DNA from 3 places in the Pseudomonas sp. LBUM1656 genome. Region 3 is predicted to be linked to each of the others. Evidence: predicted binding sites of a transcription regulator. Region 3 holds the regulator's gene; each other region holds the start of a gene.

Region 1 (7,767 bases), 950 kb from region 3:
CGCTCAGACGGACGGTCGTTCGGGTGCGGATTAACCGATTCACGTCACCAAGCTGTCTAGCAAAAGGGCGCCCAAGAAGCTGGCAATAGGCCTCATGCCTTTTTTAAAGCTTTGAGTGAGCGAACCATACGAAATGGATCTAAACCAAGCGTGACGCGGGCTCTAAGGTGAACATGTACGAAGTTGTCGTCGGGTTTTGCCGAGGCACTCGTCTTACAGGAAGTTCAGCGCTCTGCCGTCATGGAGATATGCAGGCAGGCATCAGGAAATAACAAAAAAGGCGGTCAAGCCATGTTCAAGCATTCGAAAGTACGTCAAGCCGGGCTCATTCTTTTCGCCACTACGCTGTTGTTGATTTTGCCGAACCTGACCAAGGTGATCGGCTAGTCGGACATTAAATAATACGGCGCCAGGTTTTTATTTCGCCCTCTTAAAAATGTGACTGGCTCGCTACCCGGGCCAGCGTGGGTGTGCCAACCTTTGCGGCACTTCCACGACATGGACGGCGATCATTTGAAAACGCTCATTCTGTTCGGGGCCTTGCTGCTCTGCACGCCCTTGTATGCCGCACAGCTCAATCTTGAGTTGGGCGAGAGCAGTCGCACCTGGCAGACCGAGGAGCTGCTCAAGCACCCTCAGGTCCAGACCATCACCATCAACGACGACGTTTCCTACAAGCGGGCCATGAGTTATCGCGCGGTTCCGTTGGCGGCGTTGTTGACCGGCATCAAGCCTGAAGATCATCTGCAAGCCGTGGCGCTCGACGGGTTTGCCGCAGAACTGTCAGCGGCGCCGTTGCTGAACACCAAGGGCGCGCGCGCGTGGCTGGCGATTGAAGACCCGGCCAAGCCGTGGCCTGCGCTATCTGAAGGGAAACCGGGTGCCGGGCCGTTTTACCTGGTTTGGGTCGATCCGCAAGCCGGCAACATCAGCCCGGAACAATGGCCGTTTCAAGTGGCGAGTATCAAGCGCATGGCGCCCGTCGCCGAGCGCTTCCCTGCGCTGCTGCCTGATCCTGCCCTGAAGGCGGATGACCCGGTGAGTAAAGGCTTTGCGCTGTTTCAGAAGAATTGCCTGGCCTGTCATCGGCTCAATGGAGCCGGGGATGCGCAGTTCGGGCCGGATTTGAACATTCCGTTTAACCCGACCGAGTACTTTGGGGCGGACTTCCTGAAGCGCTACATTCGGGATCCGCAGAGTTTGCGGCAATGGCCTCAGGCGAAGATGCCGGGGTTTGCGGCGACGGTGTTGCCGGATGGGGATCTGGAAATGCTGGTGGGGTATTTGAAGCATATGGCCGGGCGCAAGGTTAAACCCTGACACTTATCCCCTGTGGGAGCGGGCTTGCTCGCGAAAGCGGTCTTTCAGTCAGCCAATTTGTGGCTGACACACCGCTTTCGCGAGCAAGCCCGCTCCCACAGGGGTTATGGGGTGTTGTGGTTACTGCTGCTGGACGGAGATAACCGCCGCGGGCATTGGCGTCGGTGAAACAAACACCTTCGCATGCATCTGCTCGCACCCACCGCCCCGACGCATGCCGCGTACCGGGCAGGCGTCCAGGTAATCCAGGCCCACGGCCAGTTTCAAATGCCGCTCCGGCCGGGCCAGTTCGTTGGTCACATCGAAGCTGTACCAGGCGTCATCCAGCCAGGCTTCCGCCCAGGCGTGACTGGCCAGGTGTTCGCTGTTCTCGCTGTACAAATACCCCGACACATAACGCGACGGAATGCCCAGGCTGCGGGCACACGCCAGGAACGCGTGCGTGTGGTCCTGACAGACGCCGGAACGCCCGGCGAAGGCTTGGGCGGCGCTGGTGTCGACTTCGGTGGAGCCCGGCGTGTAGGTCATGTGTGAGTTCAGGCCATGCATCAAGTCGATCAGCGCGGTGCGATCCCGGCGCTTTTTGCATTCCTTCTCGGCGAACGCACGCAACGCCTCGTCGGCTTCGGTCAGCCGGGTGAAACGCAAGAACGGCAGCGCCGACTGGCTCTCATGCTCGGCTTCGCGCAGCTCGTCGATGTCCACTTGGCCACGGGCGCCGATGATGATCGCCTCGTGAGGTTCGTCCATGGTCAGCACGTGCAGAATGTTGCCGAACGGATCGAGTTGCGCACGCACCGGGCGCGGCAGGTCGAGTTGCCAGCTGAGCACGTGCTGGCGCTCGCTGTCGTGGGGTGTCAGCCGCAGGTACTGGATGCTCGCCCGCACCTGATCTTCGTAGTGATAGGTGGTTTCGTGGCTAATGGAAAGTCTCATGCAGCCTCCAGGTAGGAACTGTGAATGGCGTTACCCAACTGGCGCACCAGCGGGATGAATTCGGTCAGCCAGGCGTGCAGCCCTTCGTCGAGAATTTCGTTGATGCCGGTGTAGCGCAGGCGCGCGTCCATCTCCGCCGCCAGACGTTGCGCGGGACGGCCATTGGCCCCTGGCAGTTGGGCAAGGATCTGGTCGATCTCTTCGGTGCAGGCCCTTAATGAACGGGGAACGTCAGCGCGTAGTAATAGCAACTCGGCCACATGCCGGGCGCCGGGTGCGTCGCGGTAGATCTCGGTGTAAGCCTCGAACGACGACAACGCCCGCAGCAACGCACTCCACTGGTAATACGCGTGAGCCGTGCCATCGCTGACCGCCTCCGCTTGATCGCCAGCCATTTCGTAACGGGCATCAAGCAGGCGCAACGTGTTGTCGGCCCGTTCGATAAATGTCCCCAGCCGTATGAAGCGGAACGCATCGTTACGCATGATCGTGCCGTAGGACGCGCCACGGAACAGGTGGGAGCGTTCCTTGATCCACTCGCAAAAGCGGCTCATGCCGTAGCGACTCAAGCCCTGCTCGGCGATCCCGCGGATTTCCAGCCACGTGGCGTTGATGTTTTCCCACATGTCGGCGGTGATTCGCCCACGCACCGCATGCGCACTGGCCCGCGCCGAGCCGAGGCAGCTGTAGATGCTCGCCGGATTGGCCGCGTCCAGGGCAAAGAAATGCAGCAGCCGTTCGGCGTGCAAATCACCGTGGCGCTCGAGGTAATCGTCCAGGGTGCCGGTGATCAGCAGCGGCATCGCCAGTTCGTGCAGACCGTCACCGCGACCATCCTGCGGCATCAGCGACAGCGAATAACTGATGTCGAGCATCCGTGCGAGGTTTTCCGCCCGCTCCAGGTAACGCGACATCCAATACAAATCCGAGGCAGTTCTACTTAACATGGCAAGCTTCCTTCAATCCTCGACCACCCAAGTGTCCTTGGTTCCGCCGCCCTGGGAGGAGTTCACCACCAGGGAGCCTTCACGCAGGGCGACACGGGTCAAACCGCCGGGCACAACCCGGGTTTCGCGGCCAGACAATACAAACGGACGCAGGTCGATGTGGCGTGGCGCGATGCCGTTTTCGACAAAGGTCGGACAGGTCGACAGGGACAACGTCGGTTGCGCGATGTACGCGTGAGGCTTGGCTTTGATCCGCGCGCGGAACGACTCGATTTCCGCCGCCGTCGCCGCCGGCCCCACCAGCATTCCGTAACCGCCGGAGCCCTGGGTTTCCTTGACCACCAGGTCTGGAAGATTGGCCAGCACGTGGGACAGTTCAGAAGGATTGCGACACTGGAACGTCGGCACGTTCTTCAGGATCGGTTCTTCGTCCAGGTAGAAACGGATCATGTCCGTGACAAACGGATACACCGACTTGTCGTCCGCAACCCCGGTGCCGATGGCATTGGCCAGCACCACGTTGCCGGAGCGATAAGACGACAGCAGCCCTGGAACGCCGAGCATCGAGTCCGGGTTGAACGCCAGCGGATCGAGGAACGCATCGTCGAGGCGACGGTAGATCACATCGACAGCTTTCGGTCCGTCCGTGGTGCGCATGAACACCTTGTCGTCACGCACGAACAGGTCCGCGCCCTCGACCAACTCGACGCCCATCTCACGCGCCAGGAAGGCATGCTCGAAAAACGCGCTATTGAAACGACCCGGGGTCAGCACCACCACGCTCGGGTTATCGATCGGGCTGGAGCTTTTCAGGGTGTCGAGCAACAGATTCGGATAATGGTCGATCGGCGCGATGCGCTGGGCCGAGAACAATTCGGGAAACAGCCGCATCATCATCTTGCGGTCTTCGAGCATGTAGCTCACGCCGCTGGGTGTACGAAGGTTGTCTTCGAGCACGTAGTACGTGCCGTCGCCATCGCGCACCAGGTCGACGCCGGAGATGTGCGAATAGATATCGCGGTGCAGATCCAGGCCTTGCATCGCCAGCTGGTATTGCTCGTTGGCCAGCACTTGCTCGGCCGGGATGATGCCGGCCTTGATGATGCGCTGCTCGTGGTAGAGGTCGGCGAGGAACATGTTCAGCGCCTTGACCCGCTGGATGCAGCCGCGCTCGACGATCCGCCATTCACTGGCAGGGATGCTGCGCGGGATGGTGTCGAAGGGAATCAGGCGCTCTGTGCCCTGCTCGTCCCCGTAGAGCGTGAAGGTAATCCCGGCGCGATGAAACAACAGATCGGCCTCACGTCGCCGTTGTGCCAAGAGCTCGTCAGGCGTCTCGGCAAGCCAACGGGCAAACTCCCGATAATGCGGGCGGACCTGGCCGCCGGCATCGTACATCTCATCAAAATAGGTGCGGATCATGCCGTACTCCTTGTCACCCGGACATCTAGGCTTCGCAAGGCCCGTGCCATCGGCAGAAACGCTTTGTTATCAACCGGTTGGATAATCACGCCGTTTACACCGCACCAATCCTGTGCAGCAAACGCCCCAACCTGATCGCCCCCGCTTCATTGCAAGGCGACGTTGTCGCCTATCACCAGCATAGTCAGAGTTGATTTCACTGCCCGGCCGGCGCTGTGGATAATCCGCGCATCCGCTGCAAAACCTGACCGAAACTTCCCTTTAGCCGCCTGCTCAGGCGGTTTTTTTTCGCGTCGGATTCTTGTTTCAGGGTTTTGCCGAGGGGATATTCCAAGCACCACAAACGAAAACGGCCAACCCGAAGGTCAGCCGTTGCTGAGCGTTGTCACTGTTCATAAGGTTATGCGAGTCGCCCTCGTACTTCCTGCTTGACGCCCCACCCTTCGATGATACCGCCCAGAGGCTCAACCACCGCCTCGAAACCCTGTTCGAAATCGCCGATGTCATCGTAGGTGGCGTACATGACTTTGCTCAGTTCGAGCGCCCATGCGCCGTCATCGCGCACACTGATTTGCGCGTTCAACGATTCACCCTTGTATTGCCCTGCCGCCCTGCGTGCCCGCTCCTCGTCCGGGAAAATGGCGTAGAACTCGATGGGATGGAATCGTGAAAAATCGAAACCGCCTTCTTTCATGCGGCGCAACACGCTGCTGCTGATGTCTTCTTGATAGGCTGTGCTCATGAAACGTCCCCCTCAATCATGATGGATAGACTTTCCGTATTCCCGGCACGCGCAACCGATTGGTGCGAGCGATGCGGCAACAACGTTGCCGGTGGGAAGCAAGCATGTAGCTGACAAGACCAGACCTTAGCGATCCGTTCGCTGATCTCGCTTGCAGAGTAGCCCCAAGACAGAGGCGCTGCCAAGGCCTGGATAAGAATGAGACAGGTGTTGTTCAGATTGGCGTGATGCCGAGGATTTCAATGCTGTTCTGGGTCTTGAGACTTTTGACGCTTGCGTCGGCGGTTCGCCCTTCCAGATCGTTCAGATCCAGTTCGGCGGCGACAGGAAGGAGCCGGGCCTTGATGAGTTTCGCGGCTTGCTCGTTGTCCGGGCATTCGTCGCACTCAAAGACTTCATCGACTGTTTCACCGTGATCATCCACGAAAGTGATTTTCCACTTTTGCATCAGTGCCTCCTCGAACAAACCCGCAAATGGGCTTACAACCATCTGGACTTTTGGCCTGAGTGATCGTTCCCACGGATTACCGTGTAGTGGCATGAAAAACATAAAACCTGTGGGAGCGGGCTTGCTCGCGAATGCGGTGTGTCAGGCAACATTGATGTCAACTGAACGACCCTTCGCGAGCAAGCCCGCTCCCACCGTTGGTTATGCGTACATCTTGAGTTTAGTCGTTGCTTGGCTTGTTCACCGCTTGCAGCACGTATTGCGGCAGGGCGAAGGCGCCGATGTGGATTTCCGGGTTGTAGTAGCGGGTGATGATGCCGCTGCCGGCGAAACGCTGTTGCAAGGTTTCACGGGACAACTTGCGGTAAGCGGTGTTGGTCGCGCCCCAGGCAAAGGTCATCGAACCGCCGATGTAGGTCGGCACCGCTGCCTGATAGAAGTGCCAGTCCGGGAACAGGCTGCGCAGGCGACCGGCAGTGGTTTTGACTTCTTCGATCTGCATGAACGGGGTGCCGTTCTGGGTCACAAGGATGCCGCCTTCGTTCAGGCAGCGACGGCAGGCCTGATAGAAGTTTTCCGAAAACAGCACTTCACCCGGACCGATCGGGTCGGTGGAGTCGGAAATGATCACGTCGAATTTTTCGGTGGTGGTGGCGACGAAACGCATGCCGTCGTCGATCACCAGGTTCAGGCGTGGATCATCGAACGCACCCTTGGAGTGGTTCGGCAGGAATGCCTTGCACATGTCGACCACGGTGCCGTCGATCTCGACCATGGTGATGTGCTCGATGCTGCGGTGCTTGGCCACTTCACGCAGCATGCCGCCGTCGCCGCCACCGATGATCAGCACGCGCTTGGCGGAGCCATGGGCGATGATCGGTACGTGGGTGAGCATCTCGTGGTAGATGAATTCGTCGGCTTCGGTGGTCTGGATCACACCGTCCAGCGCCATGACCCGGCCCATGCGCGGGTTTTCGAAGATCACCAGGTGCTGGTGTTCGGTGCGCACTTCGTGCAGCAGTTTTTCCATGCGAAAACGCTGGCCGTAGCCTTCGTAGAGGGTTTCCAGGTAGTCGCTGGGGGTGATGTTGCTCATGGGAAGTGCTCCGATGAATGCGGTGGCAACGGACGGTTACCCGCCCATGATGGCCAATCGATCGGCTCGATTAACCGGGAAAGGCGCGCATTCTACGTTGCGGAAGATGACAGGTCGAACCTCACTTGATGACACAACACAATCCTTGTGGGAGCTAGCCTGCTAGCGATAGCGGAGTGTCAGTCAGTAAAGTTGTGGCTGACACTCCGCTATCGCTAGCAGGCTAGCTCCCACAGGGGAAAAGTGATGGCTTTGGGTGCGTGTTCAGACCCGGACGTTGCCCCGTGGCCCGGCGATGGCCCAGATGATCAGGCCCAGGACCGGCAGCAGCAGGATCAGCAGCACCCAGATGATTTTCATCCCTGTGTCGGCGCCACTTTTGAGCACGTTGATGATTGCCCAGATATCCAGGGCAAGAATGATCAGGCCAATCAGACCGTTGAACGTGGAACCCATGGTGTCGCTCCCTAAGAGTGGTGTGCACTCTTAGGATAGCCGGGCCTTGCGAGGGTTCCGCTTTTTAAACGTGGACCGCAATTTTGAGGGCTTCGAGCGAGGGTGCGGCAGTGATGCCCACTTCGGCGCACAACTCGAGCACGCGCGGTACGTCGTTGCCGAAGACCAACACCACTTGCAGTTCGTCGTCGAGCAACTGGCTGAAGTTCATCAGCGTGTAACCGCCGTTTTCCTTGTTCATGCTGCCCATCTGCACCTGAATGCGATTTAGCGCGGTCAGGGCTTCGGTTTTGGCCAGTTGCTTGGGTTTGATGTTGAAATCAACACCGGGGCCGAACGAGGCGACGATCTGAGCGAACAGGTCCACGTAGGTGTCGGCCTGGAACAGCACGGTCTCCGG
Region 2 (7,767 bases), 1.1 Mb from region 3:
TGAAGCCCCACTGCTCGCGACGCAGGTTCGGCGCCATGTCGGCGGCGATCATTGCCGCTTCGACGAGGAATGTACCGACACCGCACATCGGGTCAGCCAGTGCGCCGCCCTCGGCTGCGATACGTGGCCAGCCGGAACGGATCAGGATGGCGGCCGCGAGGTTTTCCTTCAGCGGCGCCGCGCCCTGCTGCAAACGATAGCCGCGCTGGTGCAGGCTGTGGCCGGAGAGGTCGAGGGACAGGATGGCTTCGCCACGGTCCAGACGCAGATGAATGCGCAGGTCCGGGTTGAGCTTGTCGATGGACGGACGGTCGCCTTGCGGGGTGCGCAGTTTGTCGACGATGGCGTCTTTGACTTTCAGGGCGCCGAAGTGAGTGTTGTCGATGCCCGAGCCGTGACCGCTGAACTCGACGGCCAGGGTGCCGTCGTTGAGCATGTGGTCTTGCCACTCGATATCGAGCACGCCGTGGTACAGATCTTCAGCGTCCTTCATCGGGAAACGCTTGAGCACCAGCAGCACCCGGTTCGCCAGACGCGACCACAGGCACAGGCGATAAGCGGTTTCCATGGTGGCCATGCCGCGCACAGCCGAGGTGTGCTCACGCGCTTCTTCAAGGCCAAGCCCGACGGCTTCCTCGATGAGCAGGCCTTCAAGGCCTTTTGGGCAAGTGAGGAAGATTTCGAATTGATCGGACATTGGAAGTTCAGAGCCTTTAGCTAAGTGAACCGGCAACGCATTGCCGGCCCGGATTTCAATCAGGCGCTTTTCTAAAAGAGCGCCCGCGTGGCACGAAGGTGTGCCGTCCCACCCGTGCTGCTCAGGTTAGAAGAGCTTAGATGCACGGGCAGATAAAAAAGTTGAAGCAACAAAATGTCATAAGTCGACCCTTCGTCGAATAGTCGTCCTGCTCAACAGGAGCCATTCTCACTAAAGGATTAACCCCGTCATCCTGCGGGGGGCCGATCATACAGGGCTTTGACCAATAAACACGGGACAAACATCGTGTTACTTATGGCCTTAGCATCTTTATGGTTACGTTCTTATGACAAAACGATCATTCCCTCGATGTGACGCATTGGTTAGAACTCACTACAGGTTGACGTCGCAACGGCGTCAACACCTTGGCTCGCGACGCCGGCAGCGAGCCCCAACGGCAGGAGTTTTTCTGCCAGACCTCAATTGAGGTCGACGCGATAAATACAGTCAACAAGTGAGGGCAACACCCTATGAGAAGACTTAAGCGTGATCCGTTGGAAAGAGCATTTTTGCGCGGATATCAATATGGCGTTGGTGGCAAATCCCGTGAGCTTTGCCCATTTACTCTACCGTCGGTACGTCAAGCCTGGATTAACGGCTGGCGAGAAGGACGCGGCGACAACTGGGACGGTATGACCGGCACTGCGGGAATCCATAGACTCAACGAACTTCACGCCGTCGGCTAAACACAGGGCACAACACTCCGACACGACAATCTGATTACGTAACGACTTACCACGCACGCCCCATCCGGGCGGCGGGCTCCGGCCCAGGGGCTCCTTCAAGGAGCCCTTTTTTATGCCTGCTTTTCACCAACACACAATTCCCTTTGTAGCAGCTGCCGAGCTGCGCGAGGCTGCGTTCGGCTGCGTAGCAGTCGTAAAATCAAGCACCGCGGTCTTGCTGATACACCATGCATCAGGGTTTACGACTGCTGCGCAGCCGAACGCAGCCTCGCGCAGCTCGGCAGCTGCTACAACTCAGCGCAGGGCGGCGATGGCGTCGACGGATTCGCGAATCAGCGCCGGGCCTTTGTAGATGAAGCCGGAATAGAGCTGCACCAGGCTCGCACCCGCGGCGATTTTCTCGGCCGCGTGCTTGCCTTCGGTGATGCCGCCCACGGCGATGATCGGCAAGCGGCCGGCCAGTTCGGCGGCCAGTACCTTCACGGTGTGGGTGCTCTTGTCACGAACCGGTGCGCCGGACAGACCGCCCGCCTCGTCACCGTGTTCCATGCCTTCAACGCCCACGCGGCTCAGGGTGGTGTTGGTGGCAATCACCGCATCCATCCCGGTTTCGATCAACGCCTGCGCGACTTGAGCGGTTTCTTCGTCGGTCATGTCCGGCGCGATCTTGATCGCCAGCGGGACATGTTTGCCGTGGCGCAACGCCAGTTCTGCGCGACGGGTCGCCAGATCGGCAAGCAATTGCTTGAGCGAATCGCCGAATTGCAGGCTGCGCAGGCCCGGGGTGTTCGGCGAGCTGACGTTGACCGTCACATAGCTGGCGTGGGCGTAGACCTTGTCCAGACAGATCAGGTAATCGTCGACCGCGCGTTCAACCGGCGTATCGAAGTTCTTGCCGATATTGATACCCAGCACGCCCTTGTATTTGGCCGCCGCCACACGGGCCAGCAGGTGATCGACGCCGAGGTTGTTGAACCCCATGCGGTTGATGATCGCCTCGGCATCCGGCAGACGGAAAATCCGTGGTTTCGGGTTGCCCGGCTGCGGACGCGGGGTGATGGTGCCGATTTCGACAAAGCCGAAACCCAGTTGGGCGAAACCGTCGATGGCCGCGCCGTTCTTGTCCAGACCGGCCGCCAAACCTACCGGGTTCGGAAACTCCAGCCCCATGACGTTCACCGGCATTTTCGCCGGCGCCTTGCACAGCAAGCCGTTGAGGCCCAAACGTCCGCCCGCACCGATCAGGTCCAGGGACAGATCGTGGGAGGTTTCCGGGGAAAGTTTGAACAACAGCTGACGGGCCAGGGTGTACATGGGCGGTTTTGACTCGATTGGCGGCGAAATGAGGCGGCGATTATAGCCGGGCATCGCAGTCGCAAGCGAGGCGCACAACAAAATCAGCGGGCGATGGCATATGCCTTGCACCGTCACTGACATCAGCACTCATGCCAACGGCGGGATGAGTCGAAAGACAAAGGCGTCGTCACCTGGCCTTGCCCTGGCAAGCAGCCCGGTACGGCGCTTTTTTTTTGGAAGGTGTTTAGCCATGAATGAAACCACAGCCGGCCCGTTGGCCTGGGTCAATGGCAGCGATGCCCCGGAAAAGACTGAAATCAACCTCGGCTTCATGGCCCTGAGCGACTGCGCCTCGGTGGTGGTCGCGGCCACACAGGGTTTCGCGCAGCCTTACGGCCTGACCCTGAACCTCAAGCGCCAGTCGTCCTGGGCCAACCTGCGGGACAAACTGGTCAGCGGCGAACTCGACGCCGCCCACAGCCTGTACGGTCTGATTTACGCCGTGCACCTGGGCATCGGCGGTGTCGCGCCCACCGACATGGCGGTGCTCATGGGCCTGAATCAAAACGGCCAGAGCATCAACCTCTCCCATGGCTTACAGACTTTAGGCGTGATCAGTCCTGAAGCACTGGACAGACACGTGCACCAAAGTCGCCCAAAACTGACCTTTGCCCAGACATTTCCCACCGGTACTCATGCCATGTGGCTGTATTACTGGCTCGCGAGCCAGGGCATTCATCCATTGCAGGACGTCGACAGCGTGGTGGTGCCGCCACCGCAGATGGTCGCGCACCTGCAAGCCGGGCGCATCGATGGCTTCTGCGTCGGCGAGCCGTGGTCCGCCAGCGCGGTGAAGCAGAACCTGGGGTTCACGATGGCGACAAGCCAGACCATCTGGCCCGATCACCCGGAAAAAGTCCTCGGCTGCACCCGCGCCTTTGTCGAGCAATACCCCAACACCGCCCGGGCGCTGGTGATGGCGATCCTCGAAGCCAGTCGCTTCATTGAGGAAAGCAGCGAAAACCGCCGCAGCACCGCGAAGCTGTTGAGCGCGCCCGAATACCTCGATGCGCCGCTCGATTGCATCGAACCGCGTTTGCTCGGTGACTACGCCGATGGCCTCGGCAATCGTTGGCAGGACCCGCACGCGCTGCGTTTCCATGCGGACGGCGAGGTTAACGTGCCGTACTTGTCCGACGGCATGTGGTTCATGACTCAGTTCCGCCGCTGGGGCTTGTTGCGTGACGACCCGGATTACCTCGGCGTGGCCCGTCAGGTCCAGCATCTAGACTTGTACCGTGAGGCCGCCAGCGCAGTCGGTGTTGCCTTCGAGGGCGAGGAAATGCGCAGCAGCCAGTTGATCGACGGCAAAATCTGGGACGGCTCCGACCCGACCGGCTATGCCCGCAGTTTCAAGCTGCACGCCATGAGCGAAAGCTCGCACCGAATCGCCAGCCGCTGACGGGAGACTGCGAATATGTTGCGTATCCTGCTGATCAACGACACCGCGAAGAAAGTCGGTCGCCTGAAAGCTGCCCTGACCGAAGCCGGGTTCGAGGTGATCGACGAATCCGGCCTGACCATCGACCTGCCCGCACGTGTCGAAACGGTGCGCCCGGACGTAATCCTGATCGATACCGAGTCACCGAGCCGCGATGTGATGGAGCAAGTGGTGCTGGTTTCCCGCGACCAGCCGCGGCCGATTGTGATGTTTACCGACGAACACGACCCCGATGTGATGCGCCAGGCGATCAAGTCCGGGGTCAGTGCCTACATCGTCGAAGGCATTCACGCACAACGTTTGCAGCCGATTCTCGACGTGGCCATGGCCCGCTTTGAAAGCGACCAGGCCCTGCGCGCCCAGCTCAATGCCCGCGACCAGCAACTGGCCGAGCGCAAGCGTATCGAGCTGGCCAAGGGGTTGCTGATGAAAATGAAGGACTGCAACGAGGAAGAGGCCTACACCCTGATGCGCCGCCAGGCCATGAGCCGGCAGCAAAAGCTGATACAGGTGGCGGAGCAGATTATTGCCATGAGTGAACTGCTCGGCTGAGGTTAACCGATCGTTCCCACGCTCTGCGTGGGAATGCATCCCGTGACGCTCCGCGTCACATCTCGAAGCGGACGCAGAGCGTCCATGGCGGCATTCCCACGCGGAGCGTGGGAACGATCATCCTGAACCTGGCACAGATCTGGCTAAGTAATCCACACAGGTAACCAACGGCGGTTGCCCCACCTACGACAAAGACGTCGCTCACCTCATTTGCCCATGGCGAATCGGGTGGCGGCGTTTTTTAGTTTTGGCCCCAGAGATCGGGGCCGGTGGTGCGGCCGAGGCGGCGCCCCACCTGCAAGCTCCTGACTCCTTCTCGAGACTCCCTACAGCTGAGGTGCGCGATGAATTCAAGCTTCTGGAAATCCGGTCACACGCCGACATTGTTCGCGGCCTTCCTCTATTTCGACCTGAGTTTCATGGTCTGGTACCTGCTCGGCCCCTTGGCGGTGCAAATCGCCGCTGATCTGCACCTGACCACCCAACAGCGCGGGCTCGTAGTGGCCACGCCGATTCTGGCCGGTGCCGTACTGCGATTTGTCATGGGTTTGCTGGCTGATCGCCTGTCGCCAAAAACCGCCGGATTGATTGGCCAAGTGATCGTCATCTGTGCACTGTTCGGTGCCTGGAAACACGGCATCCACAGCTATGAGCAAGCGCTGGTGCTGGGCCTGTTCCTCGGCATGGCCGGTGCCTCATTCGCCGTCGCGCTGCCGCTGGCCTCGCAATGGTATCCGCCGCAGCATCAAGGCAAGGCCATGGGCATCGCCGGTGCCGGCAACTCGGGCACCGTGCTTGCCGCATTGATCGCCCCGGTCCTGGCGGCCGCCTTTGGCTGGAGCAACGTGTTCGGCTTCGCGCTGATCCCGCTGATCCTGACCATCATCGTCTTCGCCTGGCTGGCCAAAAACGCCCCTGAGCGGCCGAAAGCCAAGTCCATGTCCGACTACTTGAAAGCATTGGGCGACCGCGACAGTTGGTGGTTCATGTTTTTCTACAGCGTGACCTTCGGCGGCTTCATCGGCCTGGCCAGCGCCCTGCCCGGCTACTTCAACGACCAATACGGCCTGAGTCCCGTGACCGCCGGCTACTACACCGCGGCCTGCGTGTTCGGTGGCAGCCTGATGCGTCCTTTGGGCGGCGCGCTGGCCGATCGATTCGGCGGGATTCGCACGCTGCTGGGGATGTACACGGTCGCAGCGGTCTGCATCGCGGCGGTGGGTTTCAACCTGCCGAGTTCGTACGCGGCACTGGCGCTTTTCGTCTGCACCATGCTCGGTCTGGGTGCGGGTAACGGTGCGGTTTTCCAACTGGTCCCGCAGCGTTTTCGTCGCGAGATCGGCGTAATGACCGGTTTGATCGGCATGGCCGGCGGCATCGGAGGTTTCGCACTCGCGGCTGGCATGGGCGCGATCAAGCAAAGCACCGGCAGCTATCAACTGGCCTTGTGGTTGTTCGCCAGCCTCGGCGTGCTCGCCTGGTTCGGTCTGCACGGGGTGAAACGTCGCTGGAGAACCACTTGGGGTTCGGCAGCCGTGACCGCTGCTCGGGTCTGAAGTCTTAATGAGCCTGCAACTGAGTTTTGCCGAAGCGAGTGCCATCGGCCCTCGCGAGGAAAATCAGGACGCCCTGCGCCTGGTCACGCCGGCCCCGGCGCTGGCGGCGAGCAAGGGTTACCTGTTCGCCATCGCCGACGGGGTCAGCCAGTGCGCCGACGGCGGGCTCGCCGCCCGTTCGACCTTGCAGGCCCTGGCGCTGGACTATTACGCCACCCCGGAAACCTGGGGTGTCGCGCAGGCGCTGGACCGCCTGCTGCTGGCGCAAAATCGCTGGCTGCAGGCCAATGGCGGTGGGCAACCGCTGCTCACCACGGTCAGTGCCCTGGTCATGCGCGGAAGGCGTTTTACCTTGGCCCACGTGGGCGATTGCCGTGTCTATCGCTGGCACGCCGACACCTTGCAACGGGTCAGCGAGGATCACGTCTGGGATCAACCGGGCATGCAGCACGTGCTCAAACGGGCGCTGGGGCTCGATCAGCATCTGGTCCTGGATTTTCTCGACGGCGAGTTGCGTCTCGATGAGAGCTTTGTGCTACTCAGCGATGGTATCTGGGCTGTGCTGGGCGACACGGCTATTGCAGCGATTCTGCGCGATCAACCGGACCTGCACAGTGCTGCACAAACCCTGGTCAGCGCGGCGCATCTGGCCGGTAGCCAGGACAATGCCAGCGCTCTGCTGGTGCGGGTCGATGCCCTCGGTGAAACGAGCATCGGCGACGCGTTGATTCATTTGCAGCAGTGGCCGCTGCCTCCCGCACTGAAAGCGGGCCAGACGTTCGAAGGCTGGCAGGTCGAAGGGATTCTTGGTCAGAGCCAGCAGTCGCTGCTCTATCGGGTTCGCGACAGTCAGCAACAACCCTGGCTGCTGAAAACCTTGCCCGTGGCACTGCGCGACGATCACCTGGCCGGGCAAGCATTGCTGTCGGAGGAATGGTTTCTCAAGCGCGTGGCCGGACGGCATTTTCCTGAAGTCCATGCCGCCAGTCAGCGTCAGCATTTGTACTACGTGATGCGCGAATATTCCGGTTCTACCCTGGCGGAATTGCACGAACGGGTTGCAGCGCTGCCGCTGGCGCAATGGCAGGATCTGGCCGAGCGCCTGCTGAAAGCCGTCGGCATGCTGCATCGCCGACAGATTCTTCATCGCGACATCAAGCCGGAGAACCTGTTGCTGGGGGACGACGGTGAGTTGCGCCTACTGGATTTCGGCCTCGCTTACTGCCCCGGCCTGTCCGAAGACCAGCCCTCTGCACTGCCCGGGACCCCCAGCTATATTGCGCCGGAAGCGTTTGGCGGTGAGGCACCGACACCGCAACAGGATTTGTACGCGGTCGGTGTGACCCTGTATTTCCTGCTGACCGGGCATTATCCCTACGGCGAAATCGAAGCTTTCCAGCGTCCACGGTTTGGCTTGCC
Region 3 (7,767 bases):
CTCAACGCCCACAGCGTGCAGTACCTGCCGGACGGCAAATTGCAGTACGAAATGACGTCCGACAAGGTCGAGCACCTGAAAGTGAGCGAGGTGACGTTGCTGACCAACCCCGACCTGAACATGTTTCGTGGCACCGAGTTTCCCTGGCACGTCCAGAGCGAGCACGGCGAAGTCAACCCGGACGGCACTCAGGTCGAGCTGATCGACTCGGTGCGCATCACGCGTTTCGACGAAAAAAACCGCAAAACCCTGATTACCACCACCCGAATGACGGTGTTCCCGCAGCAGCAATATGCGCAGACCGATCAACCCGTTAGAATCGACGGCGCTGGCGGTGTATCGACAGGCAACGGAATGAAAGCGTACTTGAAAGAAAGCAGGATACACCTGCTATCGAACGTAAGAGGACAGTATGAGGCTCGTTAAAACTCTCCCTATTTTGCTCAGTCTGGGCGCAGCACTGGGAAGCGTGAGCGCCTGGGCTCTGCCGAACGATCAAGAGCAGCCTATCCGCATTCAGGCCGACGACGCCCAACTGGACGACAAGAATGGCATTGCCACCTATAAAGGTGACGTGATCATTACCCAGGGCTCGATGAAGGTTACCGGCAACACCGTGACCATCACCCGCACCGCGGCTGGTGACATCGACGTGGTGACTTCGGTGGGCAACCTCGCCTACTTCGAGCAACTGCAAACGGCCGGTGACACCAAGCCTGTTCAGGGTTGGGGTGTGACCATCCAGTACCACGCCTCGCAAAACCGCGTCGTGCTGATCGACAAGGCGAAAGTTGTCGACAAGGACAACAACGTCACCCAAGGCGAAAAAATCGTCTACGACACCGCGAAAAAGCTGGCGAGCGCCGGGCGTGCTACGGGCAGCAAGGTTACCGAGTCGCGTCCGCGCATTGACATGGTGATCCAGCCCAAGCCGAAAACCGACGAGAAAAAGGCCCAGTAATGGCAACTCTGAAAGCTCAGCATCTGGCCAAGAGCTACAAGAGCCGCCAGGTCGTGCGTGACGTCAGCCTGTCCATCGACAGCGGTCAGATCGTCGGCCTGCTGGGTCCTAACGGCGCCGGCAAGACCACCTGTTTCTACATGATCGTTGGCCTGGTGCAGGCCGATCAGGGTCGCGTATTGATCGACGACCTCGACGTCAGCCACCAGCCTATGCACGGTCGTGCAAAGGCCGGTATCGGCTATCTTCCGCAAGAAGCGTCGATCTTCCGCAAACTCTCGGTGGCCGACAACATCATGGCCATCCTCGAGACCCGCAAGGAACTCGACAAGGCCGATCGTCGCAAAGAGCTGGAAAGCCTGCTGCAGGAATTCCACATCAGTCACATCCGCGACAACCTTGGCATGAGCCTGTCCGGTGGTGAACGCCGCCGCGTGGAAATTGCACGTGCACTGGCCACCAACCCGAAATTCATCCTGCTCGACGAACCTTTCGCCGGTGTGGACCCGATTTCGGTGGGCGACATCAAACAGATCATCTATCACCTCAAGGCCAAAGGCATTGGCGTGCTGATCACGGACCACAACGTCCGTGAAACCCTGGACATCTGCGAAACCGCCTACATCGTCAACGATGGCCAACTGATCGCCGAAGGTGACTCCGCTACCATCCTGGCCAACGAACTGGTCAAGGAAGTGTATCTGGGCCACGAGTTCCGCCTTTAAGCACCAAGGTGTCTGGCTGATTGTCCGAGCGTTTGTCTCGATAAAAAATCAACATTTTTTTATTGTTACAGCGCTCTAGGCAAACGCTGGCCTCAAAGATGTTCAGCTATCAGCAAGGGCAGCTCGTCAATAAGACTTTAAAAGTTTTTATTGTTACAGCGCTCTAGGCAAACGCTGCAGTTTCGGGCATATAATTTGCTTATGTTTGGCGCTCCGGCGCCCTGTAGTGGATGGCGCATGTGCGCCGGCGAATAAGGTGTTAAGCCCCTGCCATGAAACCATCGCTAGTCTTGAGAATGGGCCAGCAGCTGACGATGACACCGCAGCTGCAACAGGCCATCCGCCTGCTCCAATTGTCGACCCTGGACCTGCAACAGGAAATCCAGGAGGCCCTGGAGTCCAATCCGATGCTCGAACGCCAGGAAGAAGGCGACGACTTCGATAACGCCGACCCCTTGGCCGACAAAGCCGAACAGCTCCCCAACGCCGATGTCTCGGAACCCTCCTACCAGGAAACCGCCCCGACGGTGGACAACCTCGAGGAAGGTGACTGGAACGAGCGCATTCCCAACGAACTGCCTGTCGATACCGCGTGGGAAGACGTCTACCAGACCAGCGCCAGCAGCCTGCCGAGCAACGATGACGACGAGTGGGACTTCACCACCCGCACATCGGCCGGCGAAAGCCTGCAAAGCCATTTGCTGTGGCAACTGAACCTTGCACCGATGTCCGACACCGATCGCCTGATCGCCGTGACCCTGATCGATTGCATCAACAATCAGGGCTACCTGGACGAAACCCTCGAAGAAATTCTCGAGGCCTTCGATCCGGAGCTGGACATCGAGCTGGACGAGATCGAAGCCGTACTGCACCGCATCCAGCAATTCGAACCTGCCGGCATTGGCGCCCGCAACCTGGGCGAATGCCTGCTGCTGCAACTGCGCCAACTGCCCGCCAAGACGCCTTGGCTGGCCGAAGCCAAGCGTCTGGTCACTGATTACATCGACCTGCTAGGCGGCCGCGACTACAGCCAGCTGATGCGCCGCATGAAGCTCAAGGAAGATGAACTGCGCCAGGTGATCGAGCTGGTGCAGAGCCTCAACCCTCGTCCGGGTTCGCAGATCGAGTCCAGTGAAGCCGAGTACGTTGTTCCTGACGTGATCGTGCGCAAGGACAATGAGCGCTGGCTGGTGGAGCTGAACCAGGAATCCGTGCCACGTCTGCGGGTCAACGCCCAGTACGCCGGCTTTGTGCGCCGCGCCGACACCAGCGCCGACAACACTTTCATGCGCAATCAGTTGCAAGAAGCCCGCTGGTTCATCAAAAGCCTGCAAAGTCGCAACGAAACCCTGATGAAAGTAGCCACCCAGATCGTCGAGCATCAGCGCGGCTTCCTGGAGTACGGCGACGAAGCAATGAAACCGCTGGTGCTGCATGACATCGCCGAAGCGGTGGGTATGCACGAATCGACGATTTCCCGGGTGACCACGCAGAAATTCATGCATACCCCTCGGGGCATATATGAACTGAAATACTTTTTCTCCAGCCACGTCAGCACCTCCGAAGGCGGTGAATGCTCGTCCACAGCGATTCGCGCGATCATCAAAAAACTGGTTGCCGCGGAAAATCAGAAAAAGCCGTTGAGTGACAGCAAGATCGCTGGTTTACTGGAGGCACAAGGCATTCAGGTGGCTCGCCGCACCGTCGCCAAGTACCGCGAATCCCTCGGGATCGCGCCTTCGAGCGAACGCAAGCGGTTGATGTAGAGCCACGCCACAGCGTTCCAGTGGCAGGCATTTCTGCCTGCCGCTTTATGCACTGGCAACGAAGGAGAAGCTGTATGCAAGTCAACATCAGTGGACACCAACTGGAAGTGACCGAACCTCTTCGCACCTACATCGGCGAAAAACTCGAACGATTAGAGAGGCATTTCGACAAGATCACCAACGTGCAGGTCACGATGACGGTCGAAAAGCTCAAGCAAAAAATCGAAGCCACGCTGCATATTCCCGGCAATGAAGTGGTCGCCAACGCGGAGCATACTGATATGTACGCGGCGATCGACGCATTGACCGACAAGCTCGATAAACAACTCAAAAAGCATAAGGAAAAGACCCAGAGCCTCCTACAGGGCGCGACCGGTCGTTAACACTCCCAACCCATGATCCGACTTGAAAGCATCCTGACCCCCGGCCGTTCCCTCGTGAACGTGCCGGGCGGCAGCAAAAAGAAAGCCCTCGAGCAAATTGCCAACCTAATCCATCGCGAAGTGCCGGATCTGGCCATGCAGGATGTTTTCGAGAGCCTGGTCGCCCGTGAAAAACTCGGTTCTACCGGTTTTGGCAACGGCATCGCCATCCCCCACTGTCGCCTCAAGGGTTGCACCTCACCCATCAGTGCCTTGATGCACCTCGATGCACCCATCGATTTCGACGCCATCGACGGCGCCCCGGTTGACCTGTTATTCGTTCTGCTGGTCCCGCAAGCCGCCACCGATGCGCACCTGGAGCTACTGCGCCAGATCGCTAGCATGCTCGATCGCAAGGAGGTGCGCGAAAAACTGCGCAGCGCCCCGAGCAATGAAGCCTTGTATCAGGTTGTCCTGGACGAGCAAAACGGTCACTAATCATGCGCTTGATCATTGTCAGTGGCCGTTCCGGCTCAGGTAAAAGTACCGCACTCGATGTTCTCGAGGACAACGGCTACTACTGCATCGACAACCTGCCCGCCGGATTGCTGCCGGAGCTGGCCGAGCGCGCGCTGATTCATACCGAACTGGCACAACCGCTGGTTGCCGTCTCCATCGACGCGCGCAACCTGCCGAGTCACCTGTCGCGGTTTCCCGAATTACTCGAAGAAGTCCGCAGTCGGCATATCAAATGCGATGTGCTGTATCTGGACGCCGATGAAGAAACGTTGCTCAAACGCTTTTCGGAAACCCGTCGACGCCACCCTCTGAGCACTGCGCACCGTTCGTTGGCCGAGGCGATTCAAGACGAGACCCAGTTACTGGGCCCTATCGCCGACCTGGCCGATCTCAAGGTCAACACCACCAACCTGAACCTGTATCAGCTGCGCGATACCATCAAGTTGCGCCTGTTGAACCAGCCTGAAGCCGGTACTGCGTTCCTGGTGGAATCTTTCGGGTTCAAGCGTGGCATGCCGGTGGATGCCGACCTGGTGTTCGACGTGCGCTGCCTGCCCAACCCTTACTGGAAGCCCGAATTGCGCGAGCAGTCCGGGCTTGATCAACCGGTGGCCGAGTACCTGGCGGCGCAACCGGATGTCGAAGAGATGTTCCAGGACATCTCAACGTACCTGCTCAAGTGGTTGCCGCGCTTTGCCGCCAGCAACCGAGCCTATGTCACCGTTGCCATTGGCTGCACTGGCGGGCATCACCGCTCCGTCTACCTGACCGAACGTCTGGGCCAGGTCCTGCAACAATCCCTGAAGAACGTCCAGGTTCGCCACCGCGACCTCAGCTAAAGGATTCACATCGCGATGCCTGCTCTGGAAATCGAAATCATCAACAAGCTGGGCCTGCATGCGCGCGCTTCGGCAAAATTCGTCGGTGTTGCCGGTGAGTTCAAGGACTGCACGATCAGAGTAGGACGCACGCCAGAATCCACGGTCGATGGCAAAAGCATCATGGCGATGATGATGTTGGCGGCGGGCAAAGGCACAAAGATTCACCTGAGCACCGAAGGTGAAAAGGCTGATGAGGCGCTGCAGGCATTGGTGGATTTGATCAACGACTACTTTGGCGAAGGCGAATAAAAGTCAAAAGATCGCAGCCTCGTTTCACTCGACAGCTCCTACAGGGATCCGCGTAGGCCTGTAGGAGCTGTCGAGTGAAACGAGGCTGCGATCTTTTGATCTTGTCTCAAGCCAACGCCGTATCCATCACCATCATCAAACAAAACCCGATCAACAACCCAAGGCTCGCCAGCTTGTCGTGGCCATTGCGTCGCGACTCGGGGATGACTTCATGGGTGACCACCAGCAACATCGCCCCCGCCGCCAGCGCCAATCCCAACGGCAACAGCAATTCGGCCAGGCTCACCAACCACGCGCACAACAACGCGAAGACTGGTTCGACCAGCCCTGATGCCGCACCGATCAGGAACGCCTTGACCCGCGACATACCCGCCCCTGCCAGCACCAGCGCGATCACCAGCCCTTCCGGTACATCCTGCAACGCGATGCCCATGGCCAGGCTGTCGGCATCCGGCATTCCGCCACCGGCCGAAACCCCGACCGCCATGCCTTCAGGAATGTTGTGGGCAATGATGGCAAACACAAACAACCAGATCCGTGGCGGGATGACTGGCCGTTCCAAGGTTCCGACAAGCATTTCCGGCGAGGCGCCCGACACTTTTCGGTCCACCAGAAACAGCCCGAATGCGCCGAGCATGATGCCGAAGCTGATCAGGCCGCTGGCCGCCCAAGGTGTCAGTCCCAGGCTTTCAGCGGCGGAGATACCCGGAACGATCAGCGAAAACGCCGTCGCCGCTAGCATCACCCCGGCGCCAAAACCCAGCAGTGTATCGCTGACCGCCTGCGGCATCCGCCGAATCACCAGCACCGGCACCGCACCCAACGCCGTGCCCAAGGCGCAAATCGCCCCGCCCTGCAGTGCGCGCAACAGTTTGGGTTCGAGATCGAGCCACGCCAGTCCATGGGCAACCAACAACGACATGCCCGCCAGCAGCAATAGCGACCCCAATGCGTAACGAAACATTCGTCCGCTTCCGATCGCCAGTGTTTCAGTGCCCATAGTCAGCCTTGGATTGTTTTTATAGAGGACTTAAACCAGCGCAGCCTGATAACGCGCAGCGACTTCGGGCCAATTGATCACGCTGTAGAACGCATTGATGTATTCCGGACGGCGGTTCTGGTATTGCAGGTAGTAGGCGTGCTCCCAGACATCCAGGCCGAGGATTGGCGTGTTGCCATTCATCAACGGGCTGTCCTGGTTACCGCTGCTTTCCACGATCAGGGTCTTTTGCGACGTGACACTCAGCCAGGCCCAGCCACTGCCAAAGCGGGTCAGCGCGGCTTTGGTGAACGCTTCCTTGAAACTCTCCAGGCCACCCAGTTGCTCATCAATCGCCTTGGCCAACGCACCTTCGGGTTTGCCGCCGCCGTGAGGCGCCATCACTTCCCAGAACAGCGAGTGGTTGGCGTGGCCGCCGCCCTGATTGATCACCGCCGCGCGGAGTTTTTCCGGCAGGTGCTGGACGCTGGCCACCAGTTTTTCCACCGACCATTCGGCAAATTCGGTACCTTCCACCGCGGCGTTGAGATTATTGATGTAGGTCTGGTGGTGCTTGGTGTAGTGGATCTCCATGGTCTGCGCATCGATATGCGGTTCCAGGGCATCGTAGGCGTAAGGCAGGGCAGGCAAGGTAAAAGCCATTTCAATGGACTCCATGATGTAGAGGCGCACGCGATGCGGTATCGGTGTGCAGCAAACGGTGCGTGCGCGGGTATTCGCCATGCTCGCTGATGAAATTCAGCAGCTCGACATAGGTTTTGCTGCTTTGGCGCAGCGCGGCTTCACGCAGGGCCGGGGCCAGGCGCGGGTCCTGCATGGTTTGCAATAACCGCTGATGGATCGCGCACAAATATTCGGCGCTCTCCTCCGGCTGGTTAAGACGCAAATGCAAGTCGGCCAGGTTGTGATGGGAAATCACGCAGGCCGCCACCGCTTCGTCGGCATCCGCCCAGCGCTCGAACAACACCTGGGCCAGAGCCAGGGCCTGCAAGTAAGCCTCGCGGGCATCGACCAATTCGCCCAGCATGAAATGGCGATTGGCCCTTTCGATCGTGCGTTTCCAGTGCTCCATGGTGAGCCTCCAAAGCGGTAGCGGTGATTACACGCCGCCTGCGGTGAGCGTCTCTGGGTTGAGTAATTCTTCCAGTTGGCTGCGCGTCAGGTCGGTGTGTTCCAGGGCGACATCGATCACCGGGCGACCCTGCTGATAGGCCTTCTTGGCGATTTCAGCGGCTTTTTGGTAACCAATGATCGGGTTGAGTGCGGTCACCAGAATCGGGTTGCGCGACAGCGCCTCTTTGATC

Evidence for each region. The regulator sigma-54, encoded in region 3, starts transcription at its own class of promoters, with help from an activator protein. The targets are predictions, from matches to a motif close to ANTGGCATNNANNTTGCTNT.
Region 1: a site for sigma-54 is predicted at 4,657-4,676, ahead of ACA072_RS08795 (circularly permuted type 2 ATP-grasp protein). Genes of this name have one in related genera too.
Region 2: a site for sigma-54 is predicted at 2,850-2,869, ahead of ACA072_RS09360 (CmpA/NrtA family ABC transporter substrate-binding protein). Genes of this name have one in related genera too.

The regions. Positions count from the first base shown of each region.
Region 1 is NZ_CP166800.1:1,956,485-1,964,251, reverse strand. Features, by position in the region: gene ACA072_RS08810 (c-type cytochrome) at 499-1,320, shown strand; gene ACA072_RS08805 (transglutaminase family protein) at 1,441-2,256, opposite strand; gene ACA072_RS08800 (alpha-E domain-containing protein) at 2,253-3,203, opposite strand; gene ACA072_RS08795 (circularly permuted type 2 ATP-grasp protein) at 3,216-4,625, opposite strand; gene ACA072_RS08790 (ribonuclease E inhibitor RraB) at 5,026-5,367, opposite strand; gene ACA072_RS08785 (hypothetical protein) at 5,582-5,815, opposite strand; gene speE (polyamine aminopropyltransferase) at 6,036-6,911, opposite strand; gene ACA072_RS08775 (PLDc N-terminal domain-containing protein) at 7,176-7,367, opposite strand; gene ACA072_RS08770 (hypothetical protein) at 7,432-7,767, opposite strand, start outside.
Region 2 is NZ_CP166800.1:2,073,708-2,081,474, reverse strand. Features, by position in the region: gene rlmKL (bifunctional 23S rRNA (guanine(2069)-N(7))-methyltransferase RlmK/23S rRNA (guanine(2445)-N(2))-methyltransferase RlmL) at 1-697, opposite strand, end outside; gene rmf (ribosome modulation factor) at 1,228-1,443, shown strand; gene ACA072_RS09365 (quinone-dependent dihydroorotate dehydrogenase) at 1,738-2,757, opposite strand; gene ACA072_RS09360 (CmpA/NrtA family ABC transporter substrate-binding protein) at 2,990-4,201, shown strand; gene ACA072_RS09355 (ANTAR domain-containing response regulator) at 4,217-4,792, shown strand; gene ACA072_RS09350 (nitrate/nitrite transporter) at 5,137-6,348, shown strand; gene ACA072_RS09345 (bifunctional protein-serine/threonine kinase/phosphatase) at 6,356-7,767, shown strand, end outside.
Region 3 is NZ_CP166800.1:1,006,113-1,013,879, reverse strand. Features, by position in the region: gene lptC (LPS export ABC transporter periplasmic protein LptC) at 1-426, shown strand, start outside; gene lptA (lipopolysaccharide transport periplasmic protein LptA) at 413-961, shown strand; gene lptB (LPS export ABC transporter ATP-binding protein) at 961-1,686, shown strand; gene ACA072_RS04350 (RNA polymerase factor sigma-54) at 1,959-3,452, shown strand; gene hpf (ribosome hibernation-promoting factor, HPF/YfiA family) at 3,527-3,835, shown strand; gene ptsN (PTS IIA-like nitrogen regulatory protein PtsN) at 3,848-4,312, shown strand; gene rapZ (RNase adapter RapZ) at 4,315-5,172, shown strand; gene ACA072_RS04330 (HPr family phosphocarrier protein) at 5,188-5,463, shown strand; gene ACA072_RS04325 (ZIP family metal transporter) at 5,570-6,463, opposite strand; gene ACA072_RS04320 (superoxide dismutase) at 6,494-7,105, opposite strand; gene ACA072_RS04315 (DUF2753 family protein) at 7,107-7,535, opposite strand; gene ACA072_RS04310 (class II fumarate hydratase) at 7,563-7,767, opposite strand, start outside.